2 regions of the Halomonas sp. KM007 genome follow, and region 2 is predicted to be linked to the other one. Evidence: predicted binding sites of a transcription regulator. Region 2 holds the regulator's gene; the other holds the start of a gene.
What was found. Region 2 encodes FliA, which starts transcription of late flagellar genes. Its sites were predicted from a motif close to CTAAAGTTNNNNNNNNNNCNGCCGATA; they were not measured.

Region 1 (4,419 bases), 460 kb from region 2:
ATAGTGGAAGTAGGCCAGCTGCTCGGTGCGAATCGCCTCGTGGTGGTCCGGAAACGCGGCGAACACGCGCTCCATGATGGCCTGATGGGCGTCATTGTCCAGGCCAGCGGTCTGGGCACGCCCTTGGTTCAGCAGCTCATCATAAAGCGCCCGCCCTTTAGGGGTCAGCGCCATGCCGCGCTGCTCGATTTCGCCAAAGCGCGCCGTATGAGTGCCCTGGGCCTCCCCGGCGAAACGAATCGACTCCTCCAGCGCCCGAAAGCTGGTTTGGCGCAGCAACATGGGGCACTTCCGACGGGGCGGCCCTTCGATCACCGCTTTGGGGTTCATGCCCATGCTCGGCATACGACGCTGTGCTTCGTCGATATCCAGGGTTCTGGGCGTCAGGTGGTTGATGTGCGGCCCCTTGAAACACACCACATCGGCAATCAGGCGATGCTCGTCGTGCAGCGCTTGGTAGGTTTCCAGGTCGACGGTCGCTTCCTGATGCCAGCGGAAGGTTTCCAGCGCCTCGCTGACGAACTGGTCGGCCTCTTCACTGCTCAACCCGCCCTGAGTTTCGTGGCGCTGGATGAGCGCCCGCACCGTGGGGGTAAAGATATCCCGCTGGGCCAGAATCTCCTCGGCGCGACGGCGCAGCGCCTCGCTCTCGATCAGCTCCAGGCGCAATAAAGAGGTAAAGACCCGGAAAGGGTTCAGCGCGAGGGCTTCGTCCTCGATGGGCCGAAACGCCGTAGAGTGCACCGGCACTCCCGCTTCCGAGAGGTCGTAATACCCCACCGGGTACATGCCCATGACCGCAAACAACCGGCGCAACATGGCAAGCTCGGCCTCGGTGCCCACCCGGATCGCCCCGTGGCGCTCAACGCTCAGCCGAGCCAGCTCGCCCTGCGCCTCCAGCCGGTGGTGCAGCGCGGGCTGCTGTTGAAGGGTTTCCTGGTTTACCCGCTCGACCAGTTCCAGCAGCGCACCGTACTGCGGCACTTCCGCTTGATACATGGCCGACATCGCCTTGGAAAAACGGTCGCGTATTGCATCAGTAGTGATAAAGGACATGTTGTGGCTCTCTGGGGTCGATAAAGAACGGCACGCGTCGCCAGCCTCATGGCCTCTTTATGACACGTGCTGGCGCTGCGTTCTATCAAACCGACTCGGGGAGCGAACCACAAACGAAAAAAAGCACTCAATGCATGCCAAAAAGGAATGCTTAAAGGCTTTTATAAAGAGCGGCGAGCACCGGGTACGCAACAGCATGGCGCCCAAGGGAGCCCTTTGATAGGGTGGGATTCCTTACCGTCATTCCGCCGAGTGACGCTTGCCCAGGAGCGCCCGCGTTCACCATGCGCAATCTTCCTTCCATCACCGCCATGCAGTGCTTCGAAGCGGCCGCCCGCCACATGAGCTTCACCCGGGCCGCCGATGAGCTGAACCTGACCCAGAGTGCGGTCAGTAAACAGGTGGCACAGCTGGAAACCACCCTGGAGCACAAGCTGTTCCGCCGGGTACGTCGCAGCCTGCTGCTGACCCCCGAAGGGGCAATTTTCCTGAGCGATGTGCGCAAGGTGCTGACCCAGATCGAGATGTCCACCCAGGCCATCATGACGTACAGCGGCCATAGCGAAGTGCTCAACATCGCCACCCTGCCCAGCTTCGGCAGCCGCTGGCTGGCCAACAAGCTGCCCTCGTTCATGGCGGCGCATCCAAACATCAGCCTGGCGTTTCACGACCGCGTCGAGGATTTCGACCTAGAGCAGGAGAACATCGACATTGCCCTCTTGTATGGGCATGGCAGCTGGCCCAACCTGGCCTGCCACAAGCTGGCCGACGACCTCATGGTCGCCGTCGCCTCCCCGACCTGGCTGGCCCAGCACCCCATTTATTCACTCGACGATTTGACCCAGCGCCCGCTGCTGCACCTTTCGACCCGCCCGGATGCCTGGCACCACTGGTTTGCCAGCCAGCACGTCATGACCGAGCGCAGCTACCACGGCACCCGTTTCGAAACCTTCCCCATGCTGGTCAGAACCGCCATGGCAGGCGGCGGCGTGGCACTGGTGCCCCACTTCACCGTGGATGAAGAGCTGGAGAGCCAACGGCTCGCCCTGGCATGGCCCTACCAACTGCTCAGCCGCAACGCCTACTACCTCGTCTACCCCGAACACCTGGGAGAGCTCGCCAAGGTGCGCCGCTTTGTTGAGCATGTGGTGCAGTTTGGGGAGTAGAGAAAGAGTCTTGCAAGCCACAAATCAAGCAGTTAAGCAACACCACCAATCAGGCTGGTTACCTCAAGCACATACCGCATCATGAGCGTTGCAGTCGCAGTACGACAACAGACATCCCATCATCTCACTCGCCAGCACGCTAAATTTATTTTAATATTTGTCGCAATATCTCACTATCGTGGACAAGAAGAGCGGAATAATGGCGACGATCAACACCAATTTTGCTGCGCTCAAGGCACAGCAAAACCTGAATAATACTGGCGCAAAGCTGTCGACAAGTATTGAGCGACTCTCTTCTGGTCTTCGTATTAATAGTGCAAAGGATGATGCAGCAGGGCAAGCGATTGGTAATCGCATGGCGACCAACCTGCGAGCAAATTCCGCCATCACGCGGGGAATCAACGATGGCGTTTCACTAATACAGACAGCCGAAGGCGGGCTGGATAGCATCAACAGCATTCTTCAGCGCTCCCGCGAGCTGGCCGTTCAAGCTGCAAACGGCACCTTATCGGATAGCGACCGGGCTTTCATTAATGATGAATATCAAGCGCTACGCGCTGAAATAGACCGGATAGCCAAGGGTACGGAAGCATTTGGAAAATACCCTTTGGCGCCCACGCAGCCTCCCCCCCAACCCGCCCAGCTCGGAAACACTGAACATATCGTTGCTAAACTAAGCCCTGCTAGCAGCGTATTTACCTCGGGGATCGTGCCTGTCGCCTATATACCTGCGGGCGCCACCAACATACGCATCGAGATTGACTCGTTCTCCATGGACGATGACATGCAGCTGTTTACACGCGATGGTAAACATCTAGCCCGAATATTGCACCAGGCATGAAAAAAGCGGCTGAAAATCGGTTATAATTCAAGAGCCTAACCAAGAATTAGCCGACACAGCCGCCATGACAAAATGTACCACGCCCACCGCCACCTTTCCACGCTGCAAAGGCCGTCAGATCACCGCCAGCTTCGATGGCGGCGAGGTCACCTCTGACGGTGGCATCCTGCTGCTGCGGCAGCTCGACCGCGAGATGGGCCTGACCCGCGCTATCGCTCGCCGGCTGAGTGATGACCGCGATCCTCAACGCTGCCTGCATCGCACCGAAACCCTGGTTCGGCAGCGCGTGTTTGGCCTGGCGCTGGGCTACGAGGATCTCAACGACCACCAGGCGCTGCGTCACGACATCGCCCTGCAGACCGCCGTCGATACCGACGGCGTGCTGGCCAGCCAGTCCACGCTGTGTCGCTTCGAGCAGCAAGCCGATCGGGACTGGGCGGTCACCATCCACGAGGAAATGATCGAGCAGTTCATCCGCTCGTTCCGGCGGCCACCCAAGAAGCCGCTCTACCTCGACTTCGATGCCACCGACGACCGGGTGCACGGCCAGCAGCTCGGGCGGCACTTCAACGGCTACTACAACCACTACATCTTTCTGCCGCTGTTCGTGTTCTGTGGCGATCAGCTGCTGGTCAGCTACCTTCGCCCGGCCTACCGAGATGCCGCCCACCACGCCGGCGCCATTCTTGCCCTGCTGGTTCGGCGGCTGCGCCAGGCGTGGCCTGAGGTAAAGGTCGTATTCCGCGGCGACAGCGGCTTCTGCCGCCCGCTGATCCTCAGTTGGTGCGAGCGCCACGGTGTCGACTACATCGTCGGCCTCGCCGGCAACCCGCGGCTGGCCAAGCTAGCCCTGGATATCGACTACGAGTCAGCTATCCGCTTCGAGAAGACCCGTGAGAAGCAGCGAGTCTTCGGCTTCATCGAGTACGCCGCCAAGAGCTGGAAGAAGCGCCGACGAAAGGTGGTCGTCAAATCCGAGACCAGTTGGCGTGGCTTCAACACCCGCTACGTGGTGACCAACCTGCGCGGCTGCAGCGCAGAGTGGCTCTACGACCACCGCTACTGCGCCCGAGGCGAGATGGAGAACCGCATCAAGGAGCAGCAGCTCCTGTTCTCAGACCGCACCAGCTGCCACCAATGGTGGCCCAATCAGTACCGACTGCTGCTGTCGGGGCTGGCCTACCTGCTCCTGGAGCGGCTGCGTCGGATTTACCTTAAGCGCACCGCCTTCGCCCAAGCCCAGGTCAATACCATCCGCCTGAAGCTGCTGAAGATCGGCGCCGTCATCACTCGCAACACACGGACCATTCGGCTGATGTTGAACAGCCAGTATCCGGAGCAGGACCTCTTCCTGAT
Region 2 (4,419 bases):
GGGCGACGCTGGACGACTGCATCATCACCAAGCAGGATGAAGCGGGGCGCTTGGCCCCGGCGTTGGATATCGTCATGCGCCATGGCATGCGTGTGCTGTTTGGCTCCCATGGCCAGCAGGTGCCGGAAGACATGTCCGTGGCCGACCCTCAGGCGCTGATCGCTCAGGCGTTGGGCGCACAGCCCCGCGCCGTGCACCAGACCGAACCCTCGGCGCCGCTCAGCTTGCCACGCTGGTCGCGGGATGTGCTGGGGCAAGGGCGCAGGCTCTCATCGGTGCTGGCTCGACTGCGCAAACGGGTGGATGACTTTTACCTGCTGGAAGCCGCCTGGGATATCGGCGCACTGCCTGGGGTCATTCAGGATCAGCGGCTGGATGAGCTGTTGTCCGGGGCAGATGCCAATAGCCGCGCCATGGGGCTGGCCTGGTCGCCACGCCGCCAAGGGCGTGGCTGTGACTGGACGATGCCGGATGTTCGGCTGGATGAGCAGGGCCGTTGGTTGGCCCTGACGCGGCTTCAGCACCGTCAGCCTGCCGGCTGGCAGCCGCGTCTGGAAGAGTGTGGAGAAGATATGGCAGTTCACCTGCTGCCCGCTCTGCCAGAACCCGACGTGCTCACCTGGCTGCACGACCAACGTTTGACCTGGGTCAGCGCGGTGCATGCCAGCCAGCGAGTAGACTATCAGGGCGAGCGCTACGCCCTGAAGAATCTGTTTCAAGAGAGTACGCTGACCCACAGCGTCACGGTGCGTTTTCGCGGCCAGCGCATGCAGCTGTGGAATGCCTATGTCGAGGTGCAGGCCGCCTCGGGTCACGCCCTGCTGACCTGGGTGGGCGACATCCGTGACCCTGAAAGTGACAAGCGCGTCGCGCGTCGCTATTGGTTGACACCCGCCCGGTTGGGTAGCGATGTACTGTCACTGCTGGTCACCCAGCTCGAAAGCGATGGGCTGGCCGCACTGACCAAGCGAGCGTGGCAACAGCTCAAGGAAAGCGACAGTGGCGAAGTGAGTCGTGAGCTGCGCCTGTTGATGGCCAGCGGTGCAGCGGCCGTGGCAGGCCACCTCGACCTGGCCGATGATGAACCAGGCCAGGCGCTGAGAACGGATCTGGTGCGGCTGTTGGGTAGCCAGCGCAAGCGCCGGGATACGGCCCTGCTGGACGCGCTGCTGCATGTGTTGATGGCCCGAGATGCCATTCGGCAACTGGGCAGTGTCAGCCTCGAGGATGTGCTATGAATGGCCAGGATCAGGCTGCCGGGCTGAGAAAATGGGCAGATTTGCAGCGCCAGCAGCGAGGCGAGCAACCTGACGAGCCTGCGGCCGACGCGCCGAGTGTCGATACTTCCACTTCAGACAAGGAAGTGGCGCAAACGAACGTTGGCGCGGACGCTTCGGAAACCGCTCCCAAGGAGGTCGCAAGTGCGGCAGCGAACGTAACGGCCCCCCGCCCGACACGCACACTGGTCATTGTGGGGTTGAGCTCAGCGGGTGCCGTGCACGTCGACAAGGTCAAAGGTCGCTTGGCGCAGTGGGCATCGCTGGGGCGCCAGTGGGCGGGCGATCCTCAGGAGTGGGACGTCAAGGTGGCAAGCCCCGAGGCAGGGTCGATGGCTGCCTTGGCGCATCACCCTCACTGGGCGCTATGGGTGAGCAGTGACGCCGAGGCCTTCGCGAGCATGTACCGTGCCCTACGCCAGATGCGTGAGCAAGGGGGGCCGCGCCGCCTGCTGGCCCTGCACGAGCCGCACCTCCCGCGTCAGGGCTTGCTGGACAACCTGCGTGATGCCGCTGCGCACTATTTGCAAATAGAGCTGTTGCTACTGGCTCGTTGATGACCCCATGACAAGGGACCGGCAATGCCTCTACAGACGATGTTGCTACGAACATTGATCAACACCGCAAAGTGGTCAACAGTGACATGGAGCGTGTTTCTCTCCAGCGCCGCGTGGGTGCTGGTGTTATCGCTGGTTGTGGGTGAATCGGCGCGGGCGGCGACAGGTAGCTGGAGCAGTCAAATGCCCGCGGTGATGGTGGCCATGAGCGATCGGGCGAGCAGCAGCCAGGCCATCAGGCCTCCGGCGGGCATACCGCTGGGCGACGCGACATTGGCGAGGGTGCAATGGCGTTTCGAGGCGCCTGCCCATGCGCCTGTCAACGCCTGGCTATGCCATCCTGCACAATGCGTGCCCCTGAGTGGCATGCGTGGCAGCACCATGGCACTGGCAGGTCTGGAAGCCAACGCGCCGCTTCATTTGCGCTTTGCGCTGTCGCCGGGGCAACGGCCCGTGCGCGTACAGGGGCTGCAGGTCATCGTGAATTATCAGTAAAGATCGTTTAGCCGTGAGGCAATAGGATGTATACAGCACAAGGCAGGATCAAGCAGAGTGAGCTGTTAACTCAATACATGCCACTGGTGAGACGTCAGGCCTTGACACTGCAGGTCAGGTTGCCCGCCAGTATCGAGCTGGATGATCTGATTCAAGCGGGCATGGTGGGCTTGCTGGAGGCACTGGGTCGCTTTGATGCCGCACAGGGCGCGACGTTTGCCACGTTCGCCAGCCAACGCATTCGGGGCGCCATGATGGATGAACTGCGCACTCGGGACTGGCTGCCGCGCAGCGTGCGCCGCTCTGCCCGCGCAGTCGATGAAACCGTACGCCGTTTGGAGCAGACGCTGGGCAGGCCCCCTGAAGAGGTGGAAATTGCCCGTGAGCTGGAGATGCCGCTGAGCGACTATCAACAGCTGCTCAACGACACCAATAGCGGGCAGCTACTGCCCTTCGAGGAACTGGTGGCCGATGGCGGTGAGCCAGCCGGGGACGAAGGCAGCGCCAATCGCCCTTTCGAACAACTGCTCGACGAGCAGCAGCGGCACACTCTGATCGAAGCGATCGAGGCGTTGCCCGAGCGTGAAAAACTGCTGATGGCCCTGTATTACCAGGAAGAGATGAACCTCAAAGAGGTGGGGGCGGTACTGGGCGTCACCGAATCGCGGGTATCGCAACTGCATAGCCAGGCCGTCAGCCGCCTTCGTGCCCGCTTGAGCGACCAAGATTGACCTTCTTATCCTCTCACGTTAACCGGCAAGGAGCCGTTGATGAACCCCTCTACGTTGATCGGCATATTTGCCAGCATGCTGTTGTTGATAAGCGTGCTGTTCTTTACCGCAGAGTCGCCAGAAAGCTTTATCAACTTGCCTGGTCTGGCCATCGTCATTACCGGTACCCTAGCGGCGACGTTCATCAGCTACCCCTTGAAGGAGGTACTGCGGGTAGTGCGCCTGGTAGGCCTGGTATTCCGCCGCGAGAACACCTATGTGCGCGATGATATCGGCGAGCTGGTGGCCATGTCGCGGTTATGGTTCAAGGGCGATGTCCGAGCGGTAGAGCGGGAGCTGGAGCATACGCGCAACCCGTTTCTGCGCACCGGTATTCAACTGGTGATTGCCAACACCAAGGAAGATGAAATTTTCGACATGCTGCGCTGGCGGATCGCAAGGCTGAAGGCGCGTGAGCATGCCGAAGCGCAGATTTTCCGCACCATGGCCACCTATGCGCCGGCCTTTGGCATGATTGGTACGCTGGTGGGGCTGGTCAACATGCTGGAAGTCATGGATGCGGGCGATCTGCAGGTGATCGGCCCACGTATGGCCGTGGCGCTGCTCACCACGTTTTACGGTATTCTGCTGGCCAATCTGGTCTTCAAGCCCATTGCCGTCAAACTGGAGCGGCGGACCGAAGAGCGCCTGATCACCATGAACATGGTGCTGGAAGGCATTTCTCTCATTACCAAGCGTCGCTTGCCGTCGTTCATCGAAGAGACGTTGAACTCGTTCGTGGCCAACTACCACGACGAAATCCGTGATGCGAGCGTCAAGCCGCGCCCAGGCGTCGATTCGGCGTTGAAAGGGTAGCGCCATGCTCAATCACGAGGCACGGTTTGCGCTGGAACTGCCAGCGGCAGCGGGCGAGAGCGACGAAGGGTGGCTGACCAGTTACCTGGACGTCTTGACGCTGCTGATTACCCTGTTCGTGCTCTTGCTGGCGCTGACGCCTCCTGGCGGTGGCGAAGGGAGGGAGAGCGATGCCATGGGGCCGGCCAGTGCCATCATGGCCATGCCGTTGGCCTCATTGGCCACCGGTATTCATCCACGTCACGACGGCGTGCAGTCGCAGATGGCGGGGCTGGATATTCCTGGGGTCAGTGTCTCGCAGGGTCGTGAGGGCATCACCCTGCGCATCGACGACAGCCTGTTGTTTTCCAGTGGTAGCGATGTGCTAACGCCTCAGGGCCTGATCGTGTTAGAAGGTCTCACGTCAGTACTCCAAACGTTCGAAGGCCAAATATCGGTGGAAGGGCATACCGATAACGTGCCCATTGCCACCCCGCGCTTTCCCTCTAACTGGGAGCTTTCCAC

Region 1: a site for FliA is predicted at 2,362-2,388, ahead of RVM27_RS10065 (flagellin). Genes of this name have one in related genera too.

The regions. Positions count from the first base shown of each region.
Region 1 is NZ_CP136131.1:2,140,182-2,144,600, reverse strand. It holds gene hglS (VOC family protein) at 1-1,056, opposite strand, end outside; gene RVM27_RS10070 (LysR family transcriptional regulator) at 1,341-2,222, shown strand; gene RVM27_RS10065 (flagellin) at 2,422-3,063, shown strand; gene RVM27_RS10060 (IS1380 family transposase) at 3,128-4,419, shown strand, end outside.
Region 2 is NZ_CP136131.1:1,684,228-1,688,646, reverse strand. It holds gene flhF (flagellar biosynthesis GTPase FlhF) at 1-1,238, shown strand, start outside; gene RVM27_RS07885 (hypothetical protein) at 1,235-1,834, shown strand; gene RVM27_RS07880 (flagellar protein FlhE) at 1,916-2,329, shown strand; gene RVM27_RS07875 (RNA polymerase sigma factor FliA) at 2,356-3,060, shown strand; gene RVM27_RS07870 (motility protein A) at 3,100-3,915, shown strand; gene RVM27_RS07865 (OmpA/MotB family protein) at 3,920-4,419, shown strand, end outside.